DNA from 3 places in the Streptomyces sp. NBC_01283 genome. Region 2 is predicted to be linked to each of the others. Evidence: riboswitches for the same ligand, from Rfam matches in the RefSeq annotation. Region 2 holds a riboswitch; each other region holds the start of a gene.
The links. Region 2 has a riboswitch for cobalamin ahead of OG302_RS31835 (cobalamin biosynthesis protein). Riboswitches for the same ligand answer to the same signal wherever they lie in the genome.
Positions count from the first base shown of each region.

Region 1: linked by a shared signal. The riboswitch ahead of OG302_RS15230 (ribonucleoside-diphosphate reductase subunit alpha) and the one ahead of OG302_RS31835 (cobalamin biosynthesis protein) in region 2 are both predicted to bind cobalamin.
Region 3: linked by a shared signal. The riboswitch ahead of OG302_RS06205 (energy-coupling factor ABC transporter permease) and the one ahead of OG302_RS31835 (cobalamin biosynthesis protein) in region 2 are both predicted to bind cobalamin.

Region 1 is NZ_CP108430.1:3,370,539-3,376,674, forward strand. Features, by position in the region: gene OG302_RS15210 (YbdD/YjiX family protein) at 1-45, shown strand, start outside; gene OG302_RS15215 (DUF3311 domain-containing protein) at 167-436, shown strand; gene mctP (monocarboxylate uptake permease MctP) at 433-2,082, shown strand; gene OG302_RS15225 (hypothetical protein) at 2,150-2,887, opposite strand; cobalamin riboswitch at 2,985-3,122, shown strand; gene OG302_RS15230 (ribonucleoside-diphosphate reductase subunit alpha) at 3,259-5,655, shown strand; gene OG302_RS15235 (ribonucleotide-diphosphate reductase subunit beta) at 5,772-6,136, shown strand, end outside.
Region 2 is NZ_CP108430.1:7,028,110-7,034,245, forward strand. Features, by position in the region: gene cobN (cobaltochelatase subunit CobN) at 1-1,472, opposite strand, end outside; gene OG302_RS31830 (cobyric acid synthase) at 1,469-2,977, opposite strand; gene OG302_RS31835 (cobalamin biosynthesis protein) at 2,974-3,915, opposite strand; cobalamin riboswitch at 4,024-4,166, opposite strand; gene OG302_RS31840 (hypothetical protein) at 4,307-4,543, opposite strand; gene OG302_RS31845 (anion permease) at 4,556-5,827, opposite strand.
Region 3 is NZ_CP108430.1:1,306,217-1,312,352, forward strand. Features, by position in the region: gene OG302_RS06190 (energy-coupling factor ABC transporter ATP-binding protein) at 1-574, opposite strand, end outside; gene cbiQ (cobalt ECF transporter T component CbiQ) at 571-1,320, opposite strand; gene OG302_RS06200 (energy-coupling factor ABC transporter substrate-binding protein) at 1,327-1,737, opposite strand; gene OG302_RS06205 (energy-coupling factor ABC transporter permease) at 1,737-2,441, opposite strand; cobalamin riboswitch at 2,471-2,669, opposite strand; gene OG302_RS06210 (GNAT family N-acetyltransferase) at 2,742-3,380, opposite strand; gene tsaD (tRNA (adenosine(37)-N6)-threonylcarbamoyltransferase complex transferase subunit TsaD) at 3,380-4,450, opposite strand; cobalamin riboswitch at 4,603-4,820, shown strand; gene metE (5-methyltetrahydropteroyltriglutamate--homocysteine S-methyltransferase) at 4,983-6,136, shown strand, end outside.

The DNA.
Region 1 (6,136 bases), 3.7 Mb from region 2:
GACCGGCAGGAGTCAGACCCGCGGCAGGGGTTCCGCTGCTGCTGAGCAGGCGCGTTGACCCATCCGGCACCCGTCCGGTATCCGGACGGGGGTTCCATAGATCAATCCTCTCGCTTAGATTTCCCGCACGTTAAAGGTGGGATAAGCGAGGGAGCGGAGCCGCGAAGTGTCAGATGCGCCTGAAGTGAGCAGACCGGTGGTCACGCCGGTCCGCGTGGTCATTGCCCTCTGTCTCGTCGCGCCGTTCGTGGCGATGCTCTGGGTGAGCTCCTACGCGAAGGTCGACCCGACCTTCATCGGCATCCCGTTCTTCTACTGGTACCAGATGCTGTGGGTCCTCATCTCCACCGCGCTGACGATGATCGCCTACAAGCTGTGGCAGCGTGACCAGCGCGCCCGCAAGGCCGAGCAGGCCCAGGGGGGTGCGACCCGATGAACGTGCTCGCAGCGGACACGGGCGGCGTCAACGGCATCGCCCTCGCCGTCTTCATCTTCTTCTTCGCCGCCGTCACCGCGATGGGCTTCCTGGCCGCGCGCTGGCGCAAGGCCGAGACCGAGAGCCTGGACGAATGGGGCCTGGGCGGCCGCTCGTTCGGCACCTGGGTCACGTGGTTCCTGCTCGGCGGCGACCTGTACACGGCGTACACCTTCGTGGCCGTCCCGGCGGCGATCTACGCGGCGGGCGCGGCCGGCTTCTTCGCGGTGCCGTACACGATCCTCGTCTACCCGCTGATCTTCACCTTCCTGCCGCGTCTGTGGTCCGTCTCGCACAAGCACGGATACGTGACCACGTCCGACTTCGTGCGCGGGCGCTTCGGCTCGAAGGGGCTCTCGCTGGCCGTCGCGGTCACCGGCATCCTCGCCACGATGCCGTACATCGCGCTCCAGCTGGTCGGCATCCAGGCCGTGCTCGACGTCATGGGCGTCGGCGGCGGTCCGGACACCAACTGGTTCATCAAGGACCTGCCGCTCCTGATCGCGTTCGCGGTGCTCGCCGCGTACACGTACTCGTCCGGTCTGCGCGCTCCCGCGCTGATCGCGTTCGTGAAGGACGGTCTGATCTATCTGGTCATCGCCGTCGCGATCATCTACATCCCGATCAAGCTCGGCGGGTTCGACGAGATCTTCCGGGCGGCGAGCGACAAGTTCTCGGCGACGAACGAGGCGGCGGGCAAGCCCGTCGCGGGCCTCGCGCCGGGCGAGGCCGGGCAGTGGACGTACGCCACGCTCGCGCTCGGCTCCGCGCTCGCGCTGTTCATGTATCCCCACTCGATCACGGCGACGCTCTCCTCCAAGAGCCGCGACGTGATCCGCCGCAACACCACGATCCTGCCGCTCTATTCGCTGATGCTGGGCCTGCTCGCGCTGCTCGGCTTCATGGCGATCGCGGCCGGGGTGAAGGTGGAGAACGGGCAGCTGGCGATTCCGCAGCTGTTCGAGAACATGTTCCCCGACTGGTTCACGGGCGTCGCGTTCGCGGCGATCGGCATCGGCGCGCTCGTGCCGGCGGCCATCATGTCGATCGCGGCCGCGAATCTCTTCACGAGGAACATCTACAAGGACTTCCTCAAGCCGGACGCGACTCCGCAGCAGGAGATGAAGATCTCCAAGCTGGTCTCGCTCCTGGTGAAGGTCGGCGCGCTCGCCTTCGTCCTCACCATGGACAAGACGGTCGCGATCAACTTCCAGCTCCTGGGCGGCATCTGGATCCTGCAGACGATGCCCGCGCTGGTCGGCGGCCTGTTCACGCGGTGGTTCCACCGCTGGGCGCTGCTCGCCGGCTGGGCGATCGGCATGATCTACGGAACGGTCGCCGCGTACGGTGTCGCGTCACCGACGCAGAAGCACTTCGGCGGCTCGTCCGACGAGATCCCCGGCATCGGCGAGATCGGCTACATCGGCCTCACGGCGTTCGTCCTGAACGTGGTGGTCACCGTGGTCATGACCTTCGTCCTGCGCGCCATGAAGGCCCCTGACGGCATCGACGAGACGTCTCCCGGGGACTACACGGCGGACGCGGGCGACCCGGGTGTCGTGGAGGAGCTGCCGCCGGCCACGGCGGGAGCGCCGGGCGGGCACTGAGGTTCCTCGTACGTGTGTGACACGGGCCGCCGGAGCAATCCGGCGGCCCGTTGCCGTGCGTGCGCCCTCATGGGGCCTTGTAGAGCTCCGTCCGGACCCGTGCCGCGGCCTTGGCCGCCGAGGAGATCGCCAGATCCTTGTGGGGGCCCGCGTCCACGAGCACGAGCACGCCGCCGACCCGCACCTCGACCTTGTAGTACGGGGTTTCGCCGTCGTGTTCGTCGTCGCCCTCGGTCCTCGTGGTCTCCAGGATCGCCTCGTCGCCGAGACCGGGCAGCTTCTCGGCCGTGTGGTGCTCCACCACCGGGGCCGCGTCGGTGTCGACGGTGACACTGGGGCACGCCTGGTGGAGCTGCCGGCGCAGTTCGACGTGACGCCCTGCCCGCCCGGCCCGCATCGAGACCAGACTCTGGGAGACGACGGGGTCGCCCTCGTCGGCCATCGCCCCGGGGAAGGGGCGGATGGTGTGGCCGGCACTGGCTCCGCGCAGGGAGAACAGTTCCCTGCTCGCCTTCGCGCCGGGAGCACAGGTGCCCCAGTCACCGCCTCCGTAATGCTGGTTGTAGAGCCCCGTGGTGGCGTTGAGCGTGTCGGCCCGCACCCCGACCGCCTTCGCGGGCAGCAGGGCGGCCTTCAGCTCGGCGTCCGTGAAGAGCTTGCGGGGGTCGGCTTCGCCGTCGACACCGGCGGCCGTGGTCGGCTTCGGGGTCCGTGTGTGCTCCGCCGTCGTCGCCCGACCGCCGTCCCCGCACCCGGTGAGCGCCAGCAGCAGTACGGCCGCACAACCCGCACCCAGCCCTCGCACGGCACCGCCCCCTGTTCGGCCTTCAGTTCGGCCGCCACCCTAGAGGACCGGAGGGGACAGCCGCTCCGACACAAGATGTGGGGCTGCCGCCCAGGGCCAGCACAAGATGTATGCTCGTGCTCGCTGTCGCCGCAGGGGAATCCGGTGCAAGTCCGGAACTGTCCCGCAACGGTGTACGAGTACGCATTTGTCGTGCTCTCAAGTCCGAAGACCTGTCGGCAGCGCGCCCGTTCCGACCGGTCCGGGTGCCAACGTCGTCCGGGCCTCGTGGAATGGGCTGGTGGACGCGGAGCGCAGCCCTGCCCAGGGGCGGGCGCCCGTGTGTCACTCATCCCTCCGCGGGCCCAGAGCCGAGCGAGGGAGTGCTCCACGTGACCATCGCGCCAGCCGAACCTGCGTCAGCGCAGACCACCGACGGTCAGCAGACCGCCGACGGCCCAGGAACCGCGCTGCTGCGTACCCTGACCGACCTCACCGCCGACCTCCCCGACGCCGACCCCGGCAGAGTCGCCGCCGCCGCGCTCCGCGGCCGCTCGGCCCGCGCGGACCTGGCTGAGCTGCGGGAGCTGGCGACCGAGGCGGCCGCGGGGCTCATCTCCGAGGACCCGACGTATTCGCAGCTCGCGGCCAGGCTGCTCAGTCTCAGCATCCGTGACGAGGCGGCGTCGCAGGGCGTGCGCTCCTTCTCCGATTCGGTCGCCGTGGGTCACCGCGAGGGCCTGATCGCGGACCGCACCGCCGCGTTCGTCACCGACCACGCGGAGCGCCTCGACGGTCTCGTGGAGGCCGCCCTGGAGGACGGCGCCGACTTCCGGTTCGGCTACTTCGGCCTGCGCACCCTGCACAGCCGCTATCTGCTCCGGCACCCGATCACCCGGCACGTCATCGAGACCCCGCAGCACTTCATGCTGCGCGTCGCGAGCGGCCTCGCCGAGGACGGCAGCGTCCGCGCCCTGGACGAGGTCGCCTCCCTGTACCGCCTGATGAGCCGCCTGGACTACCTGCCGTCCTCGCCGACACTCTTCAACTCCGGCACCCGGCACCCGCAGATGTCCTCCTGCTACCTCCTCGACTCGCCGCTGGACGAGCTGGACTCCATCTACGACCGCTACCACCAGGTCGCGCGCCTCTCCAAGCACGCGGGCGGCATCGGCCTCTCGTACTCCCGCGTCCGCGCCCGCGGTTCGCTGATCCGCGGCACGAACGGCCACTCCAACGGCATCGTGCCGTTCCTGAAGACGCTGGACGCCTCCGTCGCCGCCGTGAACCAGGGCGGGCGGCGCAAGGGCGCCGCCGCGGTCTACCTGGAGACCTGGCACTCCGACATCGAGGAGTTCCTGGAGCTGCGCGACAACACGGGTGAGGACCAGCGGCGCACGCACAACCTCAACCTCGCGCACTGGATCCCGGACGAGTTCATGCGCCGGGTCGCCGCCGACCAGGACTGGTCGCTGTTCTCGCCGGCCGACGTGCCCGAGTTCGTCGACCTGTGGGGCGACGAGTTCGACGCCGCCTACCGCAAGGCCGAGGCCGCCGGGCTCGCCCGCAAGACCATTCCGGCCCGCGATCTGTACGGCCGCATGATGCGCACCCTCGCGCAGACCGGCAACGGCTGGATGACGTTCAAGGACGCCGCCAACCGCACCGCCAACCAGACGGCGGAGCCCGGCCACACGGTCCACTCCTCCAACCTCTGCACGGAGATCCTGGAGGTGACGGACGACGGGGAGACGGCCGTCTGCAACCTGGGCTCGGTGAACCTCGGCGCGTTCGTGGACACGGACGCCGGTGACATCGACTGGCAGCGGCTCGACGAGACCGTCCGCACCGCCGTCACCTTCCTCGACCGCGTGGTCGACATCAACTTCTACCCGACCGAGCAGGCCGGGCGCTCCAACGCCAGGTGGCGTCCGGTGGGCCTGGGCGCCATGGGTCTGCAGGACGTCTTCTTCCAGCTGAAGCTGCCGTTCGACTCCCCCGCCGCGCGCGCCCTCTCCACCCGCATCGCCGAGCGGATCATGCTCGCCGCGTACGAGGCGTCCGCCGACCTCGCGGAGCGCAATGGCCCGCTGCCCGCCTGGGAGAAGACCCGCACCGCGCGCGGCGTCCTGCACCCCGACCACTACGGCGTCGAGCTGACCTGGCCGGAGCGCTGGGCCGCGCTGCGGGAACGTATCGCCGCGACCGGCATGCGCAACTCGCTGCTTCTCGCCATCGCGCCGACCGCCACCATCGCGTCCATCGCGGGCGTCTACGAGTGCATCGAGCCGCAGGTCTCCAACCTCTTCAAGCGCGAGACGCTGAGCGGTGAGTTCCTCCAGGTCAACTCCTACCTGGTGCAGGAGCTGAAACGGCTCGGCGTCTGGGACGCCCAGACCCGCGAGGCGCTGCGCGAGGCCAACGGCTCCGTGCAGGGCTTCAGCTGGATCCCGGCCGAGGTGCGCGACCTCTACCGCACCGCGTGGGAGATCCCGCAGCGCGGCCTGATCGACATGGCCGCCGCGCGCACGCCGTTCCTGGACCAGGCGCAGTCCCTGAACCTGTTCCTGGAGACGCCGACCATCGGCAAGCTCTCCTCGATGTACGCGTACGCCTGGCAGCAGGGTCTGAAGACCACGTACTACCTGCGTTCGCGCCCGGCTACCCGGATCGCCCGCGCGGCGGCGGGCAAAACCGAAGCCGCCGCCCCCGTGCCCCCGCAGGCAACCGCCGAAGAGGCTGTCGCCTGCTCCCTGGAAAACCCCGAGTCCTGCGAGGCCTGCCAGTAATGCCCACCCGTCACCCGACCACCACCCCCGATGGACAGCGCTTCGCGCCGGAAGCCGCCCCCACCAACGCCGACAAGAACCTCCTGGACCCGGGCTTCGAGCTGACCCTGCGTCCCATGCGCTACCCGGACTTCTACGAGCGCTACCGGGACGCGATCAAGAACACCTGGACCGTCGAGGAGGTCGACCTCCACTCGGACGTCGCCGACCTCGCCAAGCTCTCGCCGGGCGAGCAGCACATGATCGGCCGCCTTGTCGCGTTCTTCGCGACCGGCGACTCGATCGTCTCCAACAACCTGGTGCTCACGCTCTACAAGCACATCAACTCCCCCGAGGCGCGGCTCTACTTGAGCCGTCAGCTCTTCGAGGAGGCCGTGCACGTCCAGTTCTATCTGACGCTGCTCGACACCTATCTCCCCGACCCGGAGGACCGCGCCGCGGCCTTCGACGCGGTGGAGGAGATCCCCTCCATCCGCGAGAA
Region 2 (6,136 bases):
GAGGGCGGCATGTCGGGGTCGTGGTAGATCGCGATCGGGTTCTCGCCGAAGCCGCGCGGCGGCTGGATCATCACGACGACGTTCCCGAACTGCAGGGAGGCGAGCACGATGTCGTCGCCGTCCACGTACAGGTTGCCGGGCGGCTCGCCCCACGCCTCCAGCATGCCGTCGCGCAGCTCGGGGGCCAGCGTGTCGAACCACGCCTGATAGTCGGCGAGCGGCACGCGCGCGGGGGCGGCGGCCAGCTGCTCCTCGGTGAGCCACTCGACGTCGTGGCCACCGGCGTTGATGAGCCGGTGGATGAGCTCGTCGCCGTTGTCCGGGTGGCCCTCGACGACGTACCCGGCATCGCGCAGCGAGTCGAGCACCCGCACCGCCGACGCGGGGGTGTCCAGGCCGACGGCGTTGCCGACGCGCGAGTGCTTGGTCGGGTACGCGGTGAAGACCAGGGCGAGCTTCTTCTCCGCGTTCGGCTTGTGCTTCAACTGGGCGTGGCGCAGGGCGATTCCGGCGACCCGGGCGGCGCGCTCGGGGTCGGCGACGTACACCGGTACGTCGTCGGGGCCCTGCTCCTTGAAGGAGAACGGAACGGTGATGATGCGGCCGTCGAACTCGGGGATGGCGACCTGCATGGCCGCGTCCATGGGGGAGAGCGCGGCGTCCGACGCGTCCCACGTGGCGCGCGAGGAGGTCAGGCACAGTCCTTGCAGGACAGGGATGTTCAGGTCGGCGAGCGCGCCGATGTCCCAGGCCTCCTCGTCGCCGCCCGCGCTCGCGCCCGAGGCGTGCGTGCCGCCCGCCGCGAGGACGGTGGCGACCAGGGAGTCCGCCCGCCCCAGGATCTCGTACAGTCCCGCGTCCGCGCCGCGCAGCGAACCGCAGTACACGGCAAGGGCGTTGGCGCCCCGCGCCTCGATCGCCTCGCACAGCGTGTCGACGAAGCCGGTGTTACCGGAGAGCTGGTGCGCCCGGTAGAAGAGCACCCCCACGGTCGGCCGGCCCTCGACGAACGGGCGCGTGCCGTGCACCCCGTACTCGGGCATCTTCTTCGGCTCGGCGCTCTGCCGCTCATGGGCGTCACCGGAGCGCGCGGGTCCCGCCGCGAGGACGTCCTCCTTGAGGAACCGCACCAGCTCACGCAGGTTCTCCGCGCCGCCCTCGACGAGATACCGCAGGGCTTCCGCCACCGACCCCGCGTGCACGGTCGACTCGGCCATCAGCTCCGCGTCCGGCACGGCCTCGCCGCCGAGCAGCACCGTCGGGATCCCGGCGGCCTTCAGCGCCGCGAGCCCGTCCTCCCAGGCACGCTTGCCGCCGAGCAGGCGTACGACGGCGACGTCCGCGCCCTCGATCAGCGCGGGCAGCTCGTCCTGCACGTCGACCCGGGTCGGGTTGCCGATGCGGTAGGGGGCGCCGGAGGCACGGGCGGCAAGGAGGTCCGTGTCGGCGGTGGACAGAAGCAGGACGGTCATGAGGGTGCCCCCGGTGCGATGAAGGGGAGACCGGCGGGTGCGCCGGTCTCGATCAGGCTGAGCAGCGCGTCCGTGTCCGCGTGCCCTTCGATCAGGTCGCCGAGCAGGTCGAGCTGCTCCTCGCGCAGTGCGCCGAAGCTGGTGTCGGGCGCGGGCACGAATCGGCGCCCGGCGGCGCGGGCCACCTCGGTGAGGAAACGCCGCCGGAACGCGTCGCTCTCCAGCGAGCCGTGCCAGTGCGTGCCCCACACCTCGCCGACACGGCAGCCGTCCAGGAAGGGCTCTCCGCCCAGGATCTGAGCGACGCCGTGATGGATCTCGTACCCCTCGACGGGTTCTCCGAGGGCCTCGCCGACGGGCCGCGCGAGGGTCTTCTCCCGCTCGAACCGGACGCGCACGGGCAGCAGTCCGAGCCCGTCCACGGCGCCCGCCCGCGACTCGACGTCGTCCTCGATGTGCTCGCCGAGCACCTGGAAGCCGCCGCAGATCCCGAGCACGGGCCGCCCCTCGGCGGCACGCCGGGCGATGGCGTCCGCGAGGCCGCGTTCGCGCAGCCACTCCAGGGCACGCACGGTCCCGCGCGTGCCGGGGACGATCACCAGGTCGGCGTCGACGAGTTCCTCGGCCCGGTCCACGAACCGCACGACGACGCCCGGTTCGGCGGCCAGCGCGTCCACGTCCGTGAAGTTCGACATCAGCGGTACGGCACAGACGGCGACCCGCAGCACGTCCGCACCGATCGGGGGAGCGACCACGGACTCCCGCACGGCGCCCCGCAGGGACACCCGGAGCCCGTCCTCCTCGTCGATGCCGAGGCCGTGCTGGAACGGCAGCACACCGAACGTCCGCCGCCCGGTGAGCTCATGGAGCATGTCGAGCCCCGGTTCGAGCAGCGAGACGTCGCCCCGGAACTTGTTGACGAGGTACCCGGCGACCAGCTCCTGGTCCTGGGCGCTCAGCAGCGCGGTGGTCCCGAAGAAGGAGGCGAAGACGCCCCCGCGGTCGATGTCTCCCACCACGACCACGGGGAAGCGGGCGGCCCGCGCGATCCCCATGTTCACGATGTCCGTACGCCGCAGATTGATCTCGGCGGGACTGCCCGCGCCTTCACAGATCACGGCGTCATAGCTGCCCCGAAGTTCCTCCAGGCATCCCACGACGGTGGAGAGCAGCGCTTCCTGCCGCCCTCCGTGGTAGCCCCTGGCGCTCATCTCGCCCACGGGCTTGCCCATCAGGACGACCTGGCTGCTGCGGTCGCTGCCCGGCTTGAGCAGCACGGGGTTCATCAGCGCGCTCGGCTCGACCCGGGCGGCCTGCGCCTGCATGGCCTGGGCCCGCCCGATCTCGGCACCCTCGCGCGTGACGAAGGAGTTGAGGGACATGTTCTGCGCCTTGAAGGGCGCGACGGAGACCCCCTTGCGGGCCAGCCACCGGCAGATCCCGGCGGTGACGACGCTCTTCCCCGCGTCGGACGTCGTCCCGGCGACGAGCAGTCCACCGCTCATGAGGCCCTGCCTTTCCGTAGTGTGCTCACGGCCGCGGCGACGCCCAGGGCCAGCAGCCCGACCCGCCGCGACAGCTTCACGGCCCGCTCGATGTCGGCGACCTCGACGCCCCGCCCGGCCTCGTTGAGGACAGGTCGGTGCTCGACACGCCCCGCGTACGAGAGCGTCCCCCCGAGCCGTACGCCCAACGCCCCGGCGAAGGAGGCCTCGACGGGCCCCGCGTTGGGGCTCGGATGCTTCGCCGCATCGCCGCGCCAGGCGCGCAGGGCTCCCCGCGGCGCGTCCCCGGCGGCAGCCGCGAGCACGGCGGTGAGCCGGGCCCCGGGCCACCCCAGTACGTCGTCGAGCCGCGCGGAGGCCCAGCCGTAGCGCCGGTACCTCGCGGATTTGTGCCCGACCATGGCGTCGAGGGTGTTGACGGCCCGGAAGGCGACGAGCCCGGGAACGCCGCCGACGGCGCCCCACACGAGCGCCCCGACCACGGCGTCGGAGGTGTTCTCGGCGACGGACTCGACCACGGCGCGCGCGATGCCGTCGGCGTCCAGCGCCTGCGGGTCCCGGCCGCACAGATGCGGCAGCCGCTCCCGCGCCACCTCGATGTCCCCGGCGGCCAGCGCGCCGCCGACGGCCCGCGCCTCACGCCCCAGCGAGGTGCCGCCGACCACGGCCCAGGTGGTGGCGGCGGTCAGCGCGACGGATGCGGCGCGCGAGTCACGTACGAGAGAAGAGGCCAGGACGGCGGCACCGGCCGCACCTCCGGCACACACCACGGCATGCAGGGCGCCCCACCCGCGGTGGTCACGCCACAGCACACGCTCGACGGCAGCGGCGGCCCGCCCGAACGCGGCGACCGGATGCCCGCGGCGGGGATCGCCGAGGAACAGGTCACCGAGGAGGCCGGCGGCGGCGCCGTACGCGAAGTCGCGATCGGCACGCATCGGTTCAGCCGGCCGTTGTGCCGAGAGGAGAGCTCACGCTCGGGAACTGGTCCGGCAATGGGCGGCCGCGCATGGCGATATGTCCTCACTCAGGGTGTCCGCGCCCTGGTTCGACGTGATCGGCGGCGAGAGTTCCTGGCTTCCGAGGAGTCAGTTCCTCGATGACAGTGGCGGGACCGCGCCGGATTCGCACCGGCTTCCTCTCCTGCTGCCGTATTGGCTCCGGCAGTCCACCACGGCCCGCGAAGGCCCGTCAACTCGCCGTTGACCTGCGACGGGAGAGTGTGCTGAGGCCCACAGCCGGGCCTCTGACGGCTCCTTGCCGAGCCCACGGACAAAAGTGGGGTGCGGGACGCCGAAGCGTCCCGCACCCCACTGAGAACCGCCGTCGTCAGGCGACGATCAGATAGATCCCGTACGCCACTGCCGCCGCGCAGAGCGCGAAGCACACGTACGCGCCCGTGCGTGCCGCCGCGGCGGTGCCGCCCGCGGCCGAGGGGGCGCCGGACGTCGCCGCCTCGCGCTTGGCGAGGCCGACGATGCCGAGGGTGAACAGGCCCACCAGGGCCACCGTCACCGCGAGGCTGACTCCGAAGACGGAGCCGAGAGCTGCCCAGTCGATGTCCATGCTGACTTTTCCTTACACCGTTGCGGGCCGGGCGGGGTCCGCCACGGTGCTGGTCGGGGCCGGGATGGTGGTCTTGACGAGGTCGACGTCGGTGCTGGTCACGGCCGACCCGGTGGGCGGCGGACTGACGGCGGCGATCGCGGTGGTCACGACACCGGCGGGCTCGGCGTCGAGAGCGCCGGGCTCGTCGTTCGTGACGTTCGTGTGGTCGACGGCGTTGCGCCGGGACAGCACCCAGATCACGGCCGAGCCGGCCACCAGCAGCGCGGCGGTCGCCGCGACGCCCCAGGGGCCCTGCTTGGTGAGGAACTCCGCGCCCGCGCCGACCAGACCGGCGGCCGGCAGGGTGAGGCCCCAGGCGACGAACATCCGGGTCGCCGTGGACCAGCGGACCACGCCGCCCTTGCGGCCGAGGCCCGCGCCCATCACGGCGCCCGAGCAGACCTGGGTGGTGGAGAGCGAGAAGCCGATGTGCGAGGAGGCGAGGATCGCGGTCGCGGCGCTGGTCTGGGCGGCGAAGCCCTGCTGCGGCGCGAGGTCCGTGAGGCCCTTGCCCATGGTGCGGATGATGCGCCAGCCGCCGAGGTACGTGCCGAGCGCGATGGCGACACCGGCCGAGACGATGACCCACATCGGGGGGTTGGCACCCGGGTTCAGGACGCCGCCGGTGATCAGGGCGAGCGTGATGATGCCCATGGTCTTCTGCGCGTCGTTCGTGCCGTGCGCCAGCGAGACGAGGCCGGCGGAGGCGATCTGACCGGTGCGGTAGCCCTTGGCGGTCGCCCTGGTGTCGGTGTTGCGCCCGATGCGGTACGTCAGGCGCGTGGCCAGCGTCGCGGCGATGCCGGCCACCAGGGGCGCGGCGATCGCGGGGATCAGGATCTTGGTGACGACGGTGCCGCCGTTGATCGACGACCAGCCCATCGACATGACAGCGGCGCCGATGAGGCCGCCGAAGAGTGCGTGGGAGGAACTGGAGGGCAGGCCCACCAGCCAGGTCAGCAGATTCCAGAGGATCGCGCCGACCAGGGCCGCGAAGATCACCTCTGTCTTCAGTCCGTCCTCGTTGACGATGCCGCCGGAGATGGTCTTGGCGACTTCGACGGAGAGGAAAGCGCCGACGAGGTTCAGCACGGCGGACATGGCCACCGCCGTCTTGGGCTTGAGAGCGCCAGTCGAGATGGTGGTCGCCATCGCGTTGGCTGTGTCGTGGAAACCGTTCGTGAAGTCGAACACGAGAGCGGTAACGATCACGATCCCGAGGAGAAGCGTGATGTGTTCCATTTACCCAGGCTTCTGTTGGACGTCAGTGGCAAGTGGAACGTAGGCAATGTGGGTGAACGGAAAGTGAACTGGGTCGGGCCGTGCGGTGACCCAATGCGCGGCACTGTCACTCCGGTTGTGCCGGGGCCCTGACGAAGATCGCCCGGAGCGGCGGCCGGAAGCCTGGATTCCGGGCTTCTGGGGTGCCTGGCCCGTGCCCGGCCGCCCCCGGGCGAACCTCTTCAGCGGTCCGGCGATCCGTTGGAGAGATCCTGATCACCCCGTAGGGGTGGTGGCGCAGAGGGGCGCCTTCTCGGCCTGCCCGTGGCC
Region 3 (6,136 bases), 5.7 Mb from region 2:
CCTGGCCGTCGGGGTCGAGCCCTGCGGTCGGCTCGTCGAGGATCAGGACGCGGGGCCGCATCGCCACGGCGCCCGCGATGGCCGTCCGTTTCCGCTGGCCGTAGGAGAGCAGATGCGTGGGGCGGTCCGCCAGGGCGCTGATGTCGAGCGCGGCGAGCGCCTCGGCGACCCGGGCCCGCACCTCACCGTCCGGCAGCCCCAGGTTCAGCGGCCCGAAGGACACGTCCTGTTCGACCGAGGCGGCGAACAACTGGTCGTCCGGGTCCTGGACCACCAGCTGAACCGTCGTCCGCAGCCGGGTGAGGCTCTTGCGGTCGTACGTCACGGGGGCTCCCCCGACGGTCAATCCGCCCCGGTCCGGCCGGAGTCCGCCGCTCAGCAGCCGCATGAGGGTGGTCTTGCCGCTGCCGTTGCGCCCGAGCAGCGCGAGGGCGCGCCCCTCGATGACGTCGAAGTCCAGGCCGCTGAGCACGGTGGGCCCGTCTTCGTACGCGTAGGAAGCGGCGCGCAGAGCGACCAGGGGCCCGCTCGGATCGCTGGAGGCGCGCGGCTCGCTCAGGGAGGAAGCCTTCATGGAAGAAGCCATTTCAGTACGAGGGTGAGGGCCGCGAGGCCCGTGAGAAGGACCGCGCTCGCGGTCACGAAGCGCCGGGAGATCCGGGCCTCCGGCACGAGCACCCGCAGGGTTCCGTCGTACCCGCGTCCGGCGAGCCCGGCCTGCAGCCGGGTCGCCCGGTCGAAGGCCCGTACGAACGCGGTGGCCCCGAGGCCGCCGAGGGAACGCCAGGTCGCGGCACGGGTGGTGTGGCCGAGCCGCGCGGCCTGCGCCTGCCGGATCCGGCTCATGGAGTCCAGGAGCAGGAAGCTCATCCGGTACATGACGAGGGCCACGTCGACGACGGGTGCCGGCACGCCCGCCTTCACCAGGCGGGGCAGCAGGTCCGACATGGGTGTGGTGAAGGCGAAAAGCAGGACGCCCAGCGAGGCCGCCGACGTGCGCAGGAGCAGACCGCCCGCTCGCGCGGGGCCGCCATCGGCGAGCGTGACGAACCCTTCGGGCCCGCCGAGTTGGACGATGAGGGTCAGGGCGCCGGTGACGCAGAAGCCGAGCGGCACGCGGTAGGCGCGCCACAGTTTTCGGGGCGGCACACCGGCCGGTCCGAGCAGCACGGCGAGCGCGGCGACGAGCACGAGGGCGGCGCCCGGCCAGGGCGGCAGGGAGACGGCAAGGACGGTGAGGCCGAGCCCGAGCACGGCTTTGTCCACGGGGTGGCGGCGGCGCCAGCGACTGCTGTGCGCCGCCGCGTCGATGGGCAGCACGCGGGATCAGACCTGCTCGGTCGTGGTCCGGGTGCTGTCCACGTCGGCGGTCCGTTCCGCGGTTCCTTCCGCGGTTCCTTCTGCGGTCCTCTTCGCGGGGGCTTCCTTCGCCGACGCGATCTCCGCGCCCTGCCGGCGCCCCCTGCGCAGACCGAAGTAGTACGCGAGGACGCCCGCGCCCAGCGCCGCCTGCAGCGCGAAGAGCGCCGACTCGATCTCCCCGGAGGGGGGTTCGTACAGCGGCGAGAACCACGGCTCATAGTCCGGCTTGTTCTCGGTGATCGCGGTCTCGGCCTGGGAGTCGGACCCGGTGAACGGCTCCTTCTTGTCGTCGCCGAGGCCGAGCGCCAACGGCAGCACGGCGAGCGCGGCGACGATGACGAGGAGCAGAGTGTTGATCTTCGCGTTCCGGCTCATCAGGCGCTGGCCCCCGACTCCGTCTTCGTGTCCGTCTTCTTCCCCTGCAGCAGGACGCCGAGCCGTGTGAGCTCGCCCTTGCTCGACTGCACGAGCAGCCGCATCACCAGCACGGTGAGCAGTCCCTCGCTCACCGCGAGGGGGATCTGCGTGACGGCGAAGATGCCGCCGAACTTGCCCAGGGCGCCGACGAATCCGCTGCTGGGGTCCGGGAAGGCCAGGGCGAGCTGGACGCTGGTGACGCAGTACGTGGACAGGTCGGCGACGAACGCGCCGAAGAACACGGCGACCATGAGCGGCGCGTCGAACCGCTTCAGGAGGCGGTAGACGGCGTATCCGGCCCATGGCCCGACGATCGCCATGGAGAAGACGTTGGCGCCGAGTGTGGTGAGTCCGCCGTGGGCGAGCAGCAGGGCCTGGAACAGCAGTGTGATGGTGCCGAGCACCGTCATGATCGGCGGCCGGAACAGGATCGCGCCGAGCCCGGTGCCCGTCGGGTGCGAGCAACTGCCCGTGACGGAAGGGATTTTCAGTGCGGAAAGGACAAAAGTGAAGGCTCCGGAGGCGCCCAGGAGCAACGTGCTCTCAGGGTGCTCCTTGACCTCACGGGTCAGGGAGCGGACTCCGTGGACGACGAACGGCGCGGACGCTACACCCCAGGCGATCGCGTGCGCCGGTGGGAGGAAACCCTCGGCAATGTGCATGGCTAAGCAGACCCTCTCCAGCACCTCGTGGATGGACAACGCGCCTTGGCCGGTCTCCTGGCTGACGGGTCGTACCGACCGGACTCCGCCTTCCCGGGTGCGTGTGCACCCAGTGGCTGCCGCGAGGGCTGGAGCCGGACTTCCCGATCACAGTGGCGAGGGCCGCACCGGCATCACACCGGATTTCCCGAGCACCAAGGCGTGGTGACCATAGTGCGCATCCGAGTTTCCTGACAACTTGTGGGGTCGCCCCACCTGTGGCACGCGCGAGCGCACACGACCAGGGGCGTACGCCCCTGATCAACCCCTGTGCATCGGCTCGTGCACACCCGAAACGGGCCACGTTTCGCGGGAGACCGCCGCCTCCCCGCCGCGCAGCACCGCGAGCGTCCGGGCGGGGTGGCGGGGCCCGAGGAAGACGACGACGCCTTTGCCGTCGGGTGAGGGGTGGGTCGCCTGGGTCCAGCCCTGGCGCTCGTAGAAGCCCATGGCCTGCGCCGACCGGACCGAAGTCAGCAGCCAGACACGGTCGTCGGGAGCGCCTTCGGCCATCGCCGCCAGCAGGGCGGCTCCGATTCCGGTGCCCTGCGCCGCAGGGTGCACGGCGAGTTCGTCTATCTCACGGGCCCCGCACAGCCACGACCGGGCGCGCCCGGCGCCGAGTCCGGCCGCCGCCTGCGGATAGCAGCGGTCGGCGGGAAAGGGCTCGGGCGTGGTCCACCCGGTGGTGAAGCCGACGACGTCCGTCCCCTCCAGTGCGATCACCGCGGTGAACCCGGGACGGCGTACGTCGTCGCCGAGCCGGACCATGAATTCCGCCACCCTCTCCTCGTCCTCGTGCCAGGGCGGCACACGGAAGGCATCGGCGTAGACGGTGCGCAAGGCGGCGCCGTACGCGAGGAGTTGATGGCCCCGCAGTAGCCGGACGACCGCCGCCATCAGGCGGCCCTCGCCGCGGCCGCCCCCGGCCGCAGGGCCGCGTACGTCAGAGGGGCGGACGGGTCGACCGACACGTCCCAGGGGGCGGGCTCGGCCCCGGCCCGTACGAGCAGGTCGCCGACGGCGGCGATCATCGCACCGTTGTCCGTGCACAGGGTCATCGGGGGCACGCGCAGCCGCACACCTTCGGCCGCGCACCGCTCCTCGGCGAGCACACGCACCCGCGAGTTCGCGGCGACACCGCCGACCACGACGAGGGTGCGGACGCCGTGATCGCGGCAGGCGGCCAGCGCCTTGCGGGTCAGTACGTCCGCGACGGCCTCCTGGAGCGAGGCCGCGCCGTCGGCCACCGGCAGCTCGCGCCCCGCGTGCCCCTCGGCCCAGCGCGCGGCGGCGGTCTTGAGTCCGGAGAAGGAGAAGGCGTACGGGGCGTCCTTCGGTCCGGTGAGCGGGCGCGGGAAGGCGACCGCGCGCGGATCACCGCTGCGGGCCGCGCGGTCGATGGCGGGGCCGCCCGGGTAGGGCAGGCCGAAGACGCGGGCGGCCTTGTCGAAGCACTCGCCCGCCGCGTCGTCCAGGGTGTCCCCCAGGTGCACGATGGGATCGCGCGCCAGGTCCCGGACGAGCAGCAGCGAGGTGTGCCCGCCGGAGACGATCAGGACCACGCAGGGATCGGGCAGCGGGCCGTGCTCCAGCGTGTCGGCGGCGACATGCCCGGCCAGGTGGTGCACGCCGTACAACGGGACGTCGAGCGCGTACGCGAGGGTCTTCGCCCCCGCGAGGCCGACCTGCAGCGCGCCGGACAGGCCGGGACCCGTGGTGACCGCCACCGCTCCGATGTCGGACAGCTTCAGGTCCGCCTGGTCGAGGGCGTTTTGGACGACCGGGGTGAACGCGTGCAGATGCGCTCGTGCGGCGATCTCGGGAACCACGCCGCCGAACCGGGCGTGCTCGTCCATGCTGGACGCCACCGCATGGGCGAGCAGCCGCCCCTGCGAGACGATCCCCGCTCCGGTCTCGTCGCAGGACGACTCGATCCCCAGCACAATGCGCCCCGCTGCCACCGGCATCTCCTTCACCCACAGACTTTCTGCGTGGGAAGTGTAGTTGCAAGCCATGTGCAATAAGACCTCCGGGCGGTGTCCCCACCGCCGGGTGGCTCCGTGTCTCACCTCACGGTCCGGAATGTGATCAGTACTGCCCAAGACGCCGACCACCCTCTAGCCTGATGGGTGCAGCTGGTTCGCCCTGCCCGCCAGGCAGACGCGTCGCAAGAGGGAACCCGGTGGAAATCCGGGACTGCCCCGCAGCGGTGAGTGGGAACGACCGCCGTCATACGCACTGGGTCCGTCGCGGACCCGGGAAGCGACGGTCAGTAGGAACCTGCCTCGGCAGGTGTGCCCGCGAGTCCGAAGACCTGCCCGTTGCCCGTACGTGATCCCTCATGTGCGGACATCCCGGTGACCTCGTGGGCGGGTCGGCGTACAGATCAGGTGGAGCACCGCGCCGGTGGCGCGCGTCCGGTCCGCCCGGTCCGTCATCCCTTCGCGTCCGTGTCCCGTCCCCGGGATTCTCAGGAGTCATCTCGCGAAGGAGATTTCCGTGACAGCGAAGTCCGCAGCCGCGGCAGCACGGGCCACCGTGTACGGCTACCCCCGCCAGGGCCCCGACCGGGAGCTGAAGAAGGCCGTCGAGGGCTATTGGAAGGGCCGCGTCACCGCCGACGCCCTCCGGGAGACCGCGGCGATGCTGCGCCGGTCCACCTGGCGGCAGCTCGCCGACGCGGGCATCCACGAAGTACCGACGGGCGACTTCTCGTACTACGACCATGTCCTGGACGCCAGCGTCATGGTCGGGGCCGTCCCGCAGCGGCACCGCGAGGCCGTCGACACCGACGCCCTCGACGGGTACTTCGCGATGGCCCGCGGCACCCAGGACGTGGCGCCGCTCGAGATGACCAAGTGGTTCGACACCAACTACCACTACCTCGTGCCGGAGCTCGGCCCCGACACCGTCTTCACCGCCGACTCCGCCAAGCAGGTCGCCGAGCTCAAGGAGGCCGTCGCCGTGGGCCTCGCCGCGCGCCCGGTCCTCGTGGGCCCGGTGACCTATCTGCTGCTCGCCAAGCCCGCGCCCGGCGTGGCCGCCGACTTCGAGCCGCTCACGCTCCTCGACCGGCTGCTGCCCGTGTACGCCGAGGTCCTCGCCGATCTGCGTGCCGCGGGCGCCGAGTGGGTGCAGTTGGACGAGCCCGCCCTGGTCCAGGACCGCACCCCGGCGGAACTCAACGCCGCCGCCCGCGCCTACCGCGACCTGGGCGCCCTCACCGACCGCCCCCAGCTCCTGATCGCCTCCTACTTCGGCAGGCTCGGCGACGCACTGCCCGTGCTCGCCAAGGCGCCCGTCGAGGGCCTCGCCCTGGACTTCACGGAGGCCGCCGCCGGCCAGCTCCAGGATCTCGCCGCCGTCGGCGGGCTGCCCGGCAGGCGTCTGGTCGCGGGCGTCGTCAACGGCCGCAACATCTGGATCAACGACCTGGAGAAGTCCCTGGCCACACTGGGCACGCTCCTGGGCCTCGCCGACCGGGTCGACGTCTCCGCGTCCTGCTCGCTGCTTCACGTCCCGCTGGACTCCACCGCCGAGCGGGACATCGACCCGCAGGTCGCCCGCTGGCTGGCCTTCGCCCGGCAGAAGACCGCCGAGATCGCCACGCTGGCCCGCGGCCTCGCCCGGGGCACGGGCGCCATCACCGCCGA